Regions from separate parts of the Pseudomonas agarici genome, predicted to be linked through region 1. Evidence: riboswitches for the same ligand, from Rfam matches in the RefSeq annotation. Region 1 holds a riboswitch; each other region holds the start of a gene.
The links. Region 1 has a riboswitch for cobalamin ahead of cobW (cobalamin biosynthesis protein CobW). Riboswitches for the same ligand answer to the same signal wherever they lie in the genome.

Region 1 (5,236 bases):
CAGAGCCGCTCGCCCTGTGCCGCCGGGACGTTGCTCAGGTCGCTCAGCGCCGGGTCGGGCCGGTCATCGCCCGGTACCAGGATCAACGTCACACCGCGCTCGGCCAGTTGCACCAGGCGCTCGATACCATAACGCCAATAGCCGATACCACCGTGCAGCGACAACAGAATGACCTTGGCATGTTGCAGCACCTGGTCGACATAGAGGTCGACCGATGCATGATTTTGTACCTGCATCGGATTGGCCAGACGCAGGCTGGGATAATCCGGCGACAATTGCCGCGCCGCCTCGGCGAGCAACGCCAGGCTGGAATCGCCGCTGCACAGGATCACCAGCTCGGCGGGCGTTTGTCCAAGGTCGGCGATATTGTCGTCCGAGACGAAACCGCCGGGCTGGGTCCTGAGCAGATGCATGGGATCAGGCCGTCAATGCGTTACGAAGCGTCGATTCGAGCAACGCGGCGTCCAGTTCCTGACCAATCAGCACCAAACGAGTGACCCGCGACTCGTCAGCACCCCAGGCGCGGTCGAAGTGCTTGTCGAAACGAGTGCCCACGCCCTGGATCAGCAGGCGCATCGGTTTGTTGGGAATCGCGGCGAAGCCTTTGATCCGCAGGATGCCGTGTTGCACCACCAACTGGGTCAGGGCATCGAGCAACAGGCTTTCGTCGGCTTGCGGCAGCTCGATGGAGATCGAGTCGAAGGCATCGTGGTCGTGGTCGTCGTGATCATCGCCGTCGTGGTGATGGTCATGGTGACTGTGGCGACCGTCGATATGTGCCTCGGAACCGGCGCCCAGCCCCAGCAACACGTCCAGCGGCAGACGCCCGCTGCTGGCTTCGATGACCTTCACCGCTGGCGGCAGCTCTTCGGCCACTTCCAGGCGGACCCTGGCCAGATCTGCGGGGCTGATCAGGTCGGCCTTGTTGAGGATCACCAGGTCGGCGCTCGACAGTTGGTCGGCGAACAGCTCATGCAGTGGCGACTCATGGTCCAGGTTCGGGTCGAGCTTGCGCTGGGCATCCACTTGGTCCGGGAACGCGGCAAAGGTGCCAGCGGCGACGGCTGGGCTGTCGACCACGGTGATCACCGCATCGACGGTGCAGGCACCGCGGATTTCCGGCCACTGAAACGCCTGGACCAGCGGCTTGGGCAGTGCCAGGCCGGAAGTTTCGATGAGGATATGGTCGAGGTCGCCGCGACGGGCCACCAACTCACGCATCACCGGGAAGAACTCTTCCTGTACGGTGCAGCACAGGCAACCGTTGGCCAGCTCATAGACGCGGCCATTGGCTTCTTCCTCGGTGCAGCCAATGGTGCACTGTTTGAGGATCTCGCCGTCGATACCGAGTTCGCCGAACTCGTTGACGATCACCGCGATACGGCGGCCTTGGGCGTTGTCCAACATATGGCGCAGCAAGGTGGTCTTGCCCGAGCCGAGAAAGCCGGTAACGATAGTGACGGGAAGTTTGGCCAGTGTTTTCATCGGATGCCCTTTGGCAAAAGTAGCGGGCATACGGGACGAAAGCCGCTGCCGGCAACGGGCGCGGAAAGCTTCGCCACCGGATCACCCCGCCCGGTTACGGGATCCTACGCTACCGCCCAGGCGAGTTTCGTAGAGTCCCTGTGAGAATCTGTCACGAGGCAGGTCTCCTGGCTTACGGTCGGGCGTGCGGAGTGACTCCGATCCGCCGATTCCCGCGCCTTCCCGCCAGAGGCAGTGGCTTTGCAGGGTTATCGAGCCGTCTACAGTTGCGGGGGCAGCCGCGGCTTACCGCGTTCCCTTCTTAGCTTCGGCCAGATGCCGAAGAACCTCGAACCTGCAAGGCTACGCAGTGCATGGGAACAGGTCAATCTCGGCGGCCGCTGTGGTTTAATTGCACCCCTTCTCTTGCCCTGCCAGCTTCAAGGAAACGCTGCCCATGAGTGCCACCGACACCACCCACGTCCTGGTTATCGGTTATGTCTGGCCCGAACCCCGGTCCTCGGCTGCCGGCGGGCACATGATGCAGATTCTCGAAAGCTTCCTCGAAGCCGGCTGGCGGATTACTTTTGCCAGCCCCGCCAGTGCCGGAGAACACAAGGCCGATCTACACAGCCTGGGCATCGACGAGCAGATCATCGAGCTCAACAACAACAGCTTCGACCGTTTCATCAGCGACTTGAAGCCGGATGTGGTGCTGTTCGACCGCTTCATGATGGAGGAACAGTTCGGCTGGCGGGTCGAGCAACACTGCCCAGACGCCGTGCGCGTGCTGGAGACCTCGGACCTGCAAGCCTTGCGCGATGCCCGCCAGCAGCAGCTCAAGGCACGCCTGAAGGCTGACCCGGACCTGAATGACTTCACGGCGCTGTTCGCTCCCGAGCTGAGTGAGGTGTTCCGGCAGATGAGCGACACTGACCTGGCCAAAAGGGAAATCGCCGCGATCTACCGTTCGGACCTGAGCCTGATGATTTCCGATCTCGAGATTCGCCTCTTGACCGAACAGTTCCAGCTAGCGCCGGCCTTGCTGCACTGGTGCCCACTGATGGTTGAGCAACCCACCACCTTCACTGCCTTCGAAGACCGCGCACACTTTATCAGCATCGGCAATTTCCGCCACGCGCCGAACTGGGACGCGGTGCTCTGGATGAAAACCACCCTCTGGCCGTTGATTCGCCAGCAATTGCCGGGGGCGCAGCTCCATATCTACGGTGCCTACACGCCACCCAAGGCGACCGCGTTGCACAACCCCGCCCAGGGTTTTTATGTGATGAACTGGGCCGAGGACGCGCTGCGGGTGATGAGTGCGGCGCGCATCTGCCTGGCGCCGTTGCGCTTTGGCGCCGGTATCAAGGGCAAGCTCGCCGATGCGATGCTCTGTGGCACGCCGAATATCACCACGCCGATCGGTGCCGAGGCCATGCACGGCGAACTGCCCTGGCCCGGCGTCATCGGGACCAGTGCCGAGGCCTTGGCACAGGCGGCGGTCCAATTGTATCAGGATCAATCGTCATGGCTGCAGGCCCAGGCAAACGGCAAGGCCTTGCTGGCGGCCCGTTATGACCGACGGCTTCACGGCCCGGCCCTGGTCGCACGCATAGAGCGCTGCCGGCAGCAGTTGGTACGGCATCGACGCGATAATTTCACCGGGGCGATGCTACGTCATCACCATCACAAGAGCACCCAATACATGGCCCAGTGGATCGAAGCGAAAAACCGCATAATCGGCGGGTCATGCTCGTCATGAAGCCGAAGCGAAGAGTTGACTGATTTCGATCAACTGCGGCTCCTGATCCGGTACCAGGACCAATGCCGAGCGCGGTGGCAGCCGCCGCCCTTCCGGTGATTGCATAGTTTTCAGGCTGAAATTCACGGTGATCAGGGTACCGTCGGCAAACACCGAGCGTTGCAGTAGACGATTGGCCGACAACACCTGGAAATCGCTCATACGCTCGACGAACAGGCGCTCGTGCAATGGCCGGAACACCCGATCATAGGCGCTGATGAACGGCAAGTCGCGAGCCAGTACTTGATCATTGAGGTGGTACAGCGGCGGCACCATGTACAGCAACTGCAACAGCGCCGTATGCTCACGTTCGCTGGAAAATTTCAACGAGCTGTATTCCCAATGGTGCGTGCTGACCAGGCTGTCGTGGAGCACCAGTTGATACAACGGCAGCCGGAACTGCACGGAGGTCACAAACCGCGCAATCGAAGGTTTAAGGGGCACCGGCTTGAAGTACAGGGCCGGAGTTTCCGGCGGCCAGTAGCCCCCCCGGTAATAGGCCGACTGCTTGTGCTTGCCGATATCCGGGTCCATCCAGGCAAACGGCTGGGTAGCGATGCCATGACTGTAGGCAATATGCGGTGCGTAGTGCGCCAATCCACCTTCGCTGCCCGTGACCAAGTCCAGGGCATGGGTTGGAAACAACAGGCGGCGAGTACGGGCTTGGGCATCCTCACGTTCACTGGTTTCCCGCCCTGGGGTGTAGTCCTTGAGTTCGGGGCCGGCTGCATCGACATCGAGGAAATAGCTGTTGAGACGTGCCGCTTTCGCCACTGCCGAGATCCTTCGTTGCGCGTAAGGTTCGACCAACCGAGCGTTGACATAGACACCCCGGCCACTGAAACCACGCACCTTGTCACCTTTGCTGTCCCGATAGCCGGCTGCGGCCAGCTCATCGCCCATTTGCGCCGTGGCCCAAGTCGCTCGCAGGTTCGAGGGGTGTGCACTACCATAGCTGTCGTAGACGGCAACCAGATAGCCCGAAGCCTTGGCCGCCTCCACCGCTTCGGGGTGCCACATGGCGTCACGCCAATCATCGGCGCCCAACCAGGCCTTGATCAGGCCGGCTTGCTGCAAGGCGGCTACGGTATCGAGCGACAGTCCGCCCCCCCAGCGTCGAGGCGCCACCAGCCACGGACCGAAGGCCTCGACCAATTGCTCGCGAACTTTATGCCCCCAGACCACGTTGGCCGCCGGATCATGCTTGCCCGGCAAGGGTTCGACCGGCACCAGCGGCAAGGCATGTGGCAACGCCGTATTGAGGGCACGGGTCACTTCGGTCTGGCCGAAGATCGAAACACCTGTTGGCCGAACCTGCGCCTCCAACAGGGCCGCCACGAAACTTTCCCGTGCGGCTGAATCAAACGCTTCCCACAACCGTGAGGCCAGATGCCGGGGATCAGCCCGGTGCGCGGCAAAAAATTTCAGGAACGCCGGCCAATCGGCAATATCCACGGCTTTCAAGGGGCCGGCGCCCCACAAGTAGATATGCGGGGCGCCGCCCAGCCTGGCGACCTGGGGCTGAAGTTCGATTTTCTGTTTCAATGAAACGAAACGGTCATGCTTGAGCAGCCACTCGCGATAAAAGCGTGCACCGTACAATGGATCCCGTGGGCCGATCATCACACTGACGGTATACGCCGCGCCCTCGGCCAGCCGGTTGAATTCGTGACTGATTCGCGGCAGCGGCCGTTGATCCTGCTCGATGATGCTAAAGCGTGTATCGAAAGGGGTTTGCACCAGCCAAGTCACTGAGTGATCCGCGCGCAGTTCGGTCCAGAACGGCATCGACAGCAGCCCGTTCAGCGCATCTGGCTCATAACGCCTTACCAGCCAGTCCAGCCATTGGCGATCATCGCCAGGAATATAACTGCCCTCGCCGAACGGTATGGCATGGGCCTCGATGGCAGTTGCTTCCGCGGGTTTGGGCCATTCCAGACGAGCCGGTTTATTGGCTCGCACCGAGAG
Region 2 (5,236 bases), 120 kb from region 1:
TTCGGCTTGGCGACTTCATAGGGATCGAGGAAATGCTCATCGCCTGTGATCAGGAACCCGCGCATGCCGGTTTCCAGGTCGACAGACAGCTTCATTGCCTCGTTGGTACCGCTGATTACCCGGTCGGTATGCTCGACCCATTGGATCACCGACAGCAGATAAGTGATCAATGAGACGAAAAACACCGCGCTGAGTACCCCAACACCCAGTGGCAAGCTAATGTTGCGACTCAAGATTGTGCGAAAACTGCGCTCATCAACCGAAGACGGTGAGTTCATGTCGGGCCTCGGACGGGGTGTTGAAGTAAAGAAGTTTGCCGTAATTGCAAAAAAAAAATCTATTTTTCTCACAACTATGAAGGCAATTTCAGACCTCGTACTGCCTTCCATCAAGGAGAAGCGCTATCCTGTCAGCTTTGTACAGGTCGCGTTTTTTTGTACAACGGCGCCAACGTGCCGATCGGCGGCTTACTGATGCAAGAGGCGAACGTTCTTCATCCTCCTGCTCGCCTTCATTTTTTGGGAAGCCCACTATGTGCACAGCAAACTCCACCATCCTCGTTGTAGAAGACGACAGAATTGTCCGTATGCTGATTGTCGATGTACTTGAGGAACTGGAGTTCAAGGTACTACAAGCCAGTAGAAGCGATTTGGCGCTGGAGCTGATCAATGACACCGGCATACCGATCGACCTGCTGATGACGGATCTCAGCCTGCCTGGAATGAATGGACGAGAACTGGCGGCAGCGGCGCGCCGGGTCCGGCCGGGGCTACCGATCCTGTTTGCCAGCGGTTATGCCGAAAGCATCGAGGTGCCAACAGGCATGCACTTGATCGGCAAACCTTTCTCTATTGATCAATTGAGGGACAAAATTAAGTTAATTATATAACTTACTGATTATATGTGAATTTGTATTGTTATAAATCACTTTAAGTTCCACAACCGGGTCATTCAAAGCACCCGTTACCCGCAGCGACACAACCCGTGCCCTACGACCGGCTTTATTGACTCGCCGGGTAACCGTATGCTTTCCTGTCCGTCTTGTTCTGGGTGCCCTTCACAGGGTGAAACGGGAAACCGGTGCGTCGGTCGATTGTTATCGAGCCTGGCAACTCCGGTGCTGCCCCCGCAACGGTAAGCGAGAGAAGCGTCAGATCCACTGTGCCGCCAGCGGCATGGGAAGGCGACGCTTGCAGGTTCAAGCCAGGCTCGAACCCCTTGCAAGCCCGGAGACCGGCCCGGAAATATCGAAAACAAACCTGCGGTGGGCGGGCGCTGTTGAAACCTGCGGGCACTTGCTCGCCGAGGTTTTTTCACGCCTGGCCGCCCGCTGACGTTTCAGAGGGAAAGGCCATGTCAATCACCACCACCAACCACTCGAACGCTGCCGCGGCAACCTCGATCCATCGTATCGCCGTCGCCATCGGCGCCAGCGTATTCGGCGCACTACTGGTCTATTTCGCTGGTTTCTCACCAATCGAAGCGGTTCACAACGCCGCCCATGATACCCGCCACAGCTCCGCCTTCCCGTGCCATTGAGCTACGACTTGACATAATGAGCATACCGACATGATCAAGCGTATCGCCCAAACAGCAGGTTTCACCGGTTTGCTGGCCGCGCTGCTGCTGACCCTGCTGCAGAGCTTCTGGGTCGCGCCGCTGATTCTCCAGGCCGAGACCTATGAGAAAGCCGCCGCCGCCCAGATGCATGAACACGCCGCTGCCGCCCGCCACAACCACAGCCATGATGAAGAAGCCTGGGAACCGCAAGACGGCTGGCAACGCCTGCTCTCCACGACCGGCAGCAACTTGGTGGTGGCGATCGGCTTTGCCCTGATGCTGGCGGGTCTCTACACCCTGCGCGCACCGAAGCGCACCTCCCAAGGACTGCTCTGGGGCCTGGCCGGCTATGCGACTTTCTGCCTGGCACCGACCCTCGGCCTGCCACCGGAACTGCCTGGCACCGCTGCCGCGGACCTGCTGGCGCGACAGATCTGGTGGGTGGGCGCCGCTGCGTCCACCGCCGTGGCCATTGCCCTGGTGGTCTTCGGCAAGCATTGGGTACTCAAAGGGGTGGGCGTGGCGATTATCGTGGTGCCCCATCTGATCGGCGCGCCACAGCCGCCAGTTCACTCCAGCCTCGCGCCGCAAGAACTGCAAGCGCAGTTCAAAATGGCCTCGCAGTTGACCAACGCGACGTTCTGGCTGGCCCTGGGCCTGATCAGCGCCTGGTGGTTTCGCCGTAACGCCGACGATCATTACCCGGCATGAATGAAACCTGGACGACGCCAACCCTCGCGGTTGGCTTCGGCTGTCGGCAAGGCTGCAGCGCATCGACCCTCCAGGCACTGCTTGAGCAGTCACTGCAGGTCTACCGGATCGATCTCAAGGCACTCAAAGGGTTGGCCAGCATTAATGACAAGCAGCATGAGCCAGGGCTACTTGAACTCGCGCAGCGCCTGAGCCTGCCATTGCTGTTCTTCAGTGCCGCTGAACTGGCACCTTACGAAGCCCGCCTGAGCCATCGCTCCGACCTGGCCTTCGAACGTACCGGTTGCCATGGCGTCGCGGAAAGTGCCGCGCTGGCCCTCGCCGAACGCTTGGGACCAGCCCCCGCGAGCCTGCTGATTTCACGCCAGAAACATCCGCTGGCAACCTTTGCACTGGCCTGGACGGGGCAAAACCCCCGATAATCCCCGTCTCCTGCATGAACGTTGTTCATGTGGCGCCTCGTGCAGACCTGTTCAGAGAGTGTTATGACCGTCTATTTCATCGGCGCCGGCCCTGGCGATCCGGAACTCATTACTGTCAAGGGTCAACGCCTGATCCATCGTTGCCCGGTGATCATCTATGCTGGCTCGCTGGTCCCTGAAGCTGTGCTGGAAGGTCATTGCGCTACACAAGTGATCAACAGTGCCGAACTGCACCTGGAACAGATCATCGAGCTGATCAAGGCGACCGACGCCCTGGGCCTGGATGTGGCGCGGGTGCACTCGGGGGACCCTTCGCTGTATGGCGCCATCGGCGAACAGATTCGCCATCTGCGCGAGCTGGGCATTGCCTACGAGATCATTCCAGGAGTAACCGCGACCGCCGCCTGCGCGGCCCTGCTGGGTGTCGAACTGACACTGCCGGATATTTCCCAGAGCGTGATCCTCACCCGTTATGCCGACAAGACCACGATGCCAGACGGCGAAGAGCTGGACAGCCTGGCCCGACACCAGGCCACCATGGCAATTCATCTGGGAATCAAGCACCTGGACAGGATCGTCGAGGTGTTGCGCCCTCATTACGGCGCGGACTGTCCCATTGCCGTGATCCATCGCGCCACCTGGCCCGATCAGGATTGGGTTCAAGGTACACTGGCGGACATCCTGGGCAAGGTCCAGGCCAAGGGCTTTCGCCGCACCGCATTGATCCTGGTGGGGCGCGTACTGGCCAGCGACCACTTCAGCGATTCGTCGCTGTACCGTGCCAGCCACGCCCATCTTTATCGGCCTTGATCTGGAGGACGCCGATGTCCGAGCCATTGTTTTCCGGTGCCAAGCTGGCGCTGATCTGCGGTGACGAGCTGTTGACCTATCTGCGCGACATGAAGGACAGTATCCCCTACCCTGGACATTGGGACTTTGCCGGTGGTGGCCGCGAGGGCAATGAAACCCCGAGCGAATGCGCGCTCCGAGAGCTGGACGAAGAGTTTTCCCTGCACCTCGACGCCGAACGCATCGAATGGATCCGGCGTTATCCCAGCGTCACCCAACCCAATACTCACTCGTGGTTTCTGGTGGGGCAACTGGAACGGGCGGAAATCGAGACGATCCGGTTTGGCGATGAAGGCCAGTACTGGCGGATGATGTCGATTTCCGAGTACCTGGAGCACCCGTTGGGCGTGCCCTATCTGCAGGAGCGCTTGCGCCACTATCTTGAAGAGCGAACCCGGCCTATCCGCCCCGCTTAAAAAAACGGTGCTCACGGACACCGTTTTTTATTCAACCGAACGCAGCGAATGCCCTGTCACCGAACTCAGTAGTAGGCATTTTCTTTCTGCGTATGATCGGTCACGTCACGCACGCCCTTGAGCTCGGGAATACGTTCGAGCAAGGTTCGCTCAATACCTTCCTTCAAGGTCACGTCGGCCTGACCACACCCCTGGCAACCCCCACCGAACTGCAGCACGGCGATACCGTCCTCAACCACCTCGATCAGGCTCACCTGACCACCGTGGCTGGCCAAGCCCGGGTTGATCTCGGTTTGTAGGTAATAGTTGATGCGCTCGTTGATCGGGCTATCGGCATTGACCATCGGCACCTTGGCATTAGGCGCCTTGATGGTCAGTTGGCCACCCATGCGGTCGGTGGCGTAGTCGACCACGGCATCGTCAAGAAAGGCCTCGCTGAAGGAGTCGATCCACGCGGTGAAGCTTTTCAGCCCCAGCGCCGTGTCTTCAGGTTTTTCCTCGCCCGGTTTGCAGTAGGCAATACAGGTTTCGGCGTACTGGGTACCCGGCTGGGTAATGAAAACGCGGATGCCGATCCCCGGTGTGTTCTGCTTCGACAGCAGATCAGCCAGATAATCGTGGGCGGCATCGGTAATGGTTATGGCGCTCATGGAATCTCCTCACAGACTTGCCAGCAGTTTACGCCAATCGGGCCGCTGGACAAAGTCCTAGTGTTTTTGTCGGAAAAGCAGTGACAACCAGCGAGTCAAGTCATGGGTAAGAGAGTGCGGCGAGCGCCGGAACACTCCCTTAGCCCTCACAGGTTCTCATAGCGGTTCATATCCAGCACCCCGGCATTGATCGGGTCGGTTTCCCGCAAATAGGTCGTCAAGTCGTGGAAATAGTGCCAGAACTGCGGATGACTGCGGCGAATCCCCCAGCGCTGGACGATCTGCTCGAACCTGGTGGCATCCTTGGCTTGTTCCATGGCATCGACAAACGCCGGCACCTGGTCGGCCGGGATATTGAACATGAAGTTGGGATAGCTGGTGAGGATTCCTGGGTAAATGGTCAAGGTATCCAGGCCGGGCTGGTAGCGGTAGGCCTCTCCGAGCATAAAGGCTACGTTACTGTGAGCGCGATTGCGCAGCAAGCTGTAGACCTCGCGTTGGCCGCCGCGGGTCTCGATACGCAGCATCGTCGCTTCCGGAAGTTGCTCGATGACTTTGAGCCCGGCCGCCGGGCGCGAGGTCAGGCGACTCAGGGACTGTTCGGCCTCCTGCAATGCCGGGGCAATGT
Region 3 (5,236 bases), 1.1 Mb from region 1:
CGCGACATGGCCGGCATCAACCTGCCGCGCTCGACTCGTGAAATGATTGTGATGCGTGCTCCGAATGTGTCGCAGAACGCCCTGCAAACCGGCGACCTGATCTTTTTCGCGACTAATGGCGGCTCCCAGGTCAGTCACGCGGGAATTTATGTCGGTGAAGGTCGTTTTGTCCATGCCCCTGCCACGGGTGGCACCGTCAAACTGGACAGCCTGTCCAAGGCCTACTGGCAGCGTGCCTATCTGAATGCCAAGCGCGTGCTGCCGGCCGAACATCTGGCGCTCAATCCCCAGCAGCCTGTGTGGTGAGTTCTGTTAGTCAATGTGGGCGCCACAAATCCTTGGTCTGCGTTGCTGTTCCTCGCCATATAACCGTACAGGCCACCAGTCGCTGACTCCTTGAGGTGTTCATGACCGCTCGCACGCTCAAACTCGACGATGCCCTCTACGGCTACCTGCTGGACGTTTCCCTGCGCGAGACACCTCTGCTCAAGCGCTTGCGTGACGAGACCCAGGCGCTGCCTATGGCACGCTGGCAGGTGGCTCCCGAGCAAGGCCAATTTCTTGCCCTGCTGGTCAAGCTGACCGGTGCCCGGCGCTTGCTCGAAATTGGCACTTTTACCGGCTACAGTGCCTTGTGCATGGCGTCGGCGCTGCCGGAGGACGGCTCATTGCTGTGCTGCGACCTGCCTGGCGAGTACAACGCCACGGCGCTGCGCTACTGGCGGGAGGCTGGCTTGTCCGGGCGGATCGAACTGCGCCTGGCGCCGGCACTCGACACGCTGGCCGAGCTGGAGCGGCAGGGGCAGGGGCAGGGCGGGTCCTTCGACCTGGTGTTCATCGATGCCGACAAGGCGAACTATCCACGCTATCTGGAGATCGCCTTGCATCTGTTGCGAAGGGGTGGTCTGGCGATGTTTGACAACACCCTGTGGAGCGGCCGGGTACTGGAGGAGGGCGCGCAGAGCGAGGATACACGAGCCATCCAGGCACTGAACCTGGCCTTGAAGGATGACTCGCGGGTAGACCTGTCATTGTTGCCGGTGGGTGATGGGTTGACCTTGTGTCGTAAACGCTAGCGGGCGGCGCAAGGGCAACTCCTCATCCTCGGACTAACGGCTGGCGGACACGCGCCAGATTTTGTTACCCACATCGTCCGCCACCAGCAGGCCGCCCTGTTGGTCGATGACTACCCCGACCGGGCGGCCCCTGGCATTTTCATCCTCGTCGAGAAAACCCGTCAGCACATCCAGTGGCTGCCCATTCGGCTTGCCTGCGGCGAAGGGCACGAAAATCACCTTGTAGCCGCTGTGTGGTTTGCGATTCCAGGAACCGTGCTGGCCGATAAAGGCCCCTTGGGTGAACGGCTCAGGCAGCTTGCTGCCCTGGGCAAAGGTCAGTCCAAGCGATGCCGTATGCGGCCCGACGGCGTAGTCCGGAGCGATGGCCTTGGCGACCATGGCCGGGTCCGAAGGCGATACCCGCGCATCCACGTGTTGGCCGTAATAGCTGTAGGGCCATCCATAGAACCCGCCCTCCTTCACCGAGGTAATGTAGTCCGGCACCAGGTCGCTGCCGATCTCGTCCCGCTCGTTCACCGCGGTCCACAGTTTGCCGCTCTGCGGCTCCCAGGCCAGGCCGTTGGGGTTGCGCAGGCCGGAGGCAAAGATCCGGTGGCTGCGGGTGGCTGGATCGACTTCCCAGATCGCAGCGCGACCTTGCTCTTTGTCCAGGCCGTTTTCGCCGACGTTACTGTTGGAACCAACGGTGACGTAGAGCTTTCCCCCGTCCTGGCTGGCAATCACATTCTTGGTCCAGTGGTGATTGAGGGGGCCGCCGGGCAAATCGATGATCTTCTCCGCTTGTTCCTTGATCACGGTTTCACCCGGCTCATAGTGGAAGCGCAGCAGGGCATCGGTGTCGGCGACATACAGGTCATTGCCCACCAGCGTCATGCCGAAAGGCGAATTGAGTTGGTCGATAAAGGTCGTGCGGGTTTCCGCGATCCCATCGTGATTGCTGTCGCGCAGTAGGGTAATGCGATTCGCGCTGGGCACCCCGGCCCCGGCGCGATCCATGACCTTACGGGAAATCCAGCCACGAATGCCCTGGTTGTCGTCGGGCTTGGGTGGCGAGTTGGTCTCGGCAACTAGTACATCGCCGTTGGGCAGCACATACAACCAGCGCGGGTGGTCGAGGTTTTCGGCAAACGCGGCGACTTGAGTGCCGGCTGCCGCCACTGGCTTGGCGCCCTGAGGCCAGCCGATGGCGGGGGCGATATTGACGGTGGGAAGGAGGGTCTTGTTCGGTTCCGTAAGCTTGGGAGAGGGACCGGTGCCCTCGGACACCGACAGGGTGGAACTTTCGCCGCAAGCCGCCAATCCACTGGCGAGCAGGATGATCAGAGCGTGCTTGTGCTGGAACATGCTGAGTCTCCGTCGATGCTTACGCGGGTCTAGAAGTAGAGAAGCATAGTCGACGCAGGTTCAATCCTTTTGCTCAAGCCTCCTTGAACAGCAGGGCGATGCCGGGATGGTAGTGGTCGGCTTCGTTGTGCAGCTTGCGGTAGGCATAGGGGAAGTACCAGGCCACCGCGTAGCTATTGGTCTTTTGCAGGTCGTCGACCATACCCTGTAGGTCTTCCAGACTCGGACTCCGTTGGGGGTTGAATGGCGAAACAAACAGACAACCGAGCCTGAGATGATGAGGATGGTTAAGCTTTTGGCGGCGTTGATCGCGTCGAGCAGGGCCGGCATCCGATGATCAGGTCCTGCATGGGGGTTTCTCTTTTTATTGTTGAGTGGGTTATGGCTGTTTGATATCAACTGTCCTCGCCAAAGCACAAATTCTGGCGGCAGTTTTTGTTGGCGGGTGTCTTGGACGATTTTCCAGGCTCAGGGGGACGTGTTTTTGTTGTGGCGGCTTTATTTGACGCTCCATCCTCAACCCTCTAACCTTCTCAACTTGTTTCAGGTGCTCTGTGGCGATGCGTCGACAGGGTGAAACAGGGAAGCCGGTGAGCCCTTTCGACAGGTGCGATTCCGGCGCTGCCCCCGCAACGGTAAATGAGTCAAGACTACGCTTTTCGCCACTGTGCCGGCGGCACGGGAAGGCGCGCGGTCCTGCGCTTGCGCAGCTCATGAGCCCGGAGACCGGCCTGATCCATCCCACAGCATCACGGCGGGCGATGCTGGACCGTTGCGGTCGTGTTTTTTCCAGCCCCGTTTGCCTTATCCAGCCCCAACGGAGAGCTGTCATGAACCCATCCCCCGATCGCGATGAACGTCATTTGGCGCGCATGTTGCGCAAAAAAGCGGTGATCGATGAACGTATCGCCAGCGCTCCCAACGAGTGCGGCTTGCTGCTGGTCCTGACGGGCAATGGCAAGGGCAAGAGCAGTTCCGCCTTCGGCATGCTCGCCCGAGCCATGGGCCACGGCATGCAGTGCGGCGTGGTGCAATTTATCAAGGGTCGCAGCAGCACCGGCGAGGAGCTGTTCTTCCGGCGTTTTCCCGAGCAGGTGCGGTTCCATGTGATGGGCGAGGGATTCACCTGGGAAACCCAGGACCGCCAGCGTGATATCGCCGCCGCTGAAGCCGCCTGGACCGTCTCTCGGGAGCTGCTCGGCAACCCGGCTATCGGTCTGGTGGTGCTCGATGAGCTGAATATCGCCCTCAAACACGGGTACCTGGATCTCGACCAGGTACTGAGCGATCTGCAGGGTCGGCCGCCAATGCAACATGTGGTGGTGACCGGACGCGGCGCCAAGCCGGAAATGATCGACCTGGCCGATACCGTCACGGAAATGGGCCTGCTCAAACATGCGTTCCAGGCCGGGATCAAGGCGCAGAAAGGCATCGAACTATGAATCAGCCGCGTCGTTGCCCGGCGGTGCTGATCGCCGCGCCAGCGTCCGGCCAGGGCAAGACCACGGTGACGGCGGCGCTGGCGCGCCTGCACCGCAATCAGGGGCGCAAGGTCCGGGTGTTCAAGTGTGGCCCGGATTTTCTCGACCCGATGATTCATGAGCGGGCCAGCGGCGCGCCGGTGTATCAGTTGGACTTGTGGATGGTCGGCGCCGAGGAAAGCCGTCGTTTGCTGTGGGAAGCGGCCGGTGACGCCGACCTGATCCTGATCGAAGGGGTCATGGGCTTGTTTGACGGTACTCCGTCCAGTGCCGACCTGGCTCGGCACTTCGGTGTGCCGGTGCTGGGGGTCATCGACGGCACGGCCATGGCCCAGACCTTTGGTGCCCTGGCGCTGGGCCTGGCGCGTTATCAACCGGACCTGCCGTTCGCCGGGGTATTGGCCAATCGCGTGGGGACGCTGCGGCATGCGCAGTTGCTCGAAGGTAGCCTGACCGAAGGCCTGCGCTGGTACGGCGCGCTCTCTCGGGAGACCGGGATCGAGTTGCCGAGCCGGCACCTCGGGTTGGTCCAAGCCAGCGAATTGAATGACCTCGATCGGCGCCTCGACGCTGCCGCCGAGGCCCTGGGCGCAAGTTGCGAAGTCGCGCTGCCGCCTCCGGTCGAGTTTGCCGCGCCGACGCTGATCGCTGCCGAGCCATTGCTGGCTGGCGTGCGGATTGCGGTTGCCCGTGACGAAGCGTTCGCGTTTATCTATGGTGCCAACCTGGATCTGCTTGGGGCGATGGGCGCCGAGTTATGCTTCTTTTCGCCGATTCACGATGCCGGCCTGCCAGACGTTGATAGCCTTTACCTGCCAGGAGGTTATCCGGAATTGCACCACGTGGCGCTGGCGCGAAACACTTCGATGTTGATGGCGATCCGCGATCACCAGACCAAGGGTAAACCCTTGCTCGCCGAGTGCGGCGGGATGCTCTACCTGCTCGATGCGCTGACCGACGTCGACGGTCGACGCGCCGAGCTGCTGGGCCTGTTGGCGGGAGAGGCGGTGATGCAGAAACGCCTGGCTGCCCTGGCCTTGCAGGCCGTGGAGTTGCCGGAAGGTTTGTTGCGCGGACATACCTATCACCATTCGCTGACCACTACCGAACTGACTCCGATTGCTCGCGGGCTGAGCCCCAACGGCGGGCGCGGCGCGGAAGCCGTGTACCGCGAAGGGCGGACGACTGCGTCCTATGTGCACTTCTACTTTCCGTCCAACCCTCGGGCGGTTGCCGCGTTGCTGGCACCTGATGCAGCAATCAACTTTGCCCAGGTCGGCGCTCTCTGTGTGGAAGCGAGCTTACCGGGGCGCCGGATCGCTGGGAGCAGAC

Region 2: it holds a riboswitch for cobalamin, as region 1 does, so the genes downstream of both, AWM79_RS06080 (CbtB domain-containing protein) here and cobW (cobalamin biosynthesis protein CobW) in region 1, are expected to answer to the same signal.
Region 3: it holds a riboswitch for cobalamin, as region 1 does, so the genes downstream of both, cobO (cob(I)yrinic acid a,c-diamide adenosyltransferase) here and cobW (cobalamin biosynthesis protein CobW) in region 1, are expected to answer to the same signal.

The regions. Positions count from the first base shown of each region.
Region 1 is NZ_CP014135.1:1,506,619-1,511,854, forward strand. It holds gene cobN (cobaltochelatase subunit CobN) at 1-413, opposite strand, end outside; gene cobW (cobalamin biosynthesis protein CobW) at 418-1,485, opposite strand; cobalamin riboswitch at 1,626-1,831, opposite strand; gene AWM79_RS06575 (glycosyltransferase) at 1,922-3,229, shown strand; gene AWM79_RS06580 (glycoside hydrolase) at 3,224-5,236, opposite strand, start outside.
Region 2 is NZ_CP014135.1:1,388,548-1,393,783, reverse strand. It holds gene AWM79_RS06090 (response regulator) at 1-278, opposite strand, end outside; gene AWM79_RS06085 (response regulator) at 533-889, shown strand; cobalamin riboswitch at 1,032-1,256, shown strand; gene AWM79_RS06080 (CbtB domain-containing protein) at 1,354-1,539, shown strand; gene AWM79_RS06075 (CbtA family protein) at 1,570-2,271, shown strand; gene AWM79_RS06070 (cobalamin biosynthesis protein) at 2,268-2,693, shown strand; gene cobM (precorrin-4 C(11)-methyltransferase) at 2,757-3,503, shown strand; gene AWM79_RS06060 (NUDIX hydrolase) at 3,518-3,958, shown strand; gene nfuA (Fe-S biogenesis protein NfuA) at 4,024-4,608, opposite strand; gene AWM79_RS06050 (fatty acid cis/trans isomerase) at 4,755-5,236, opposite strand, start outside.
Region 3 is NZ_CP014135.1:2,610,547-2,615,782, forward strand. It holds gene AWM79_RS11470 (C40 family peptidase) at 1-306, shown strand, start outside; gene AWM79_RS11475 (class I SAM-dependent methyltransferase) at 408-1,076, shown strand; gene AWM79_RS11480 (PQQ-dependent sugar dehydrogenase) at 1,110-2,423, opposite strand; partial or broken gene AWM79_RS25985 (hypothetical protein) at 2,497-2,721, opposite strand; cobalamin riboswitch at 2,952-3,172, shown strand; gene cobO (cob(I)yrinic acid a,c-diamide adenosyltransferase) at 3,254-3,865, shown strand; gene AWM79_RS11495 (cobyrinic acid a,c-diamide synthase CobB) at 3,862-5,236, shown strand, end outside.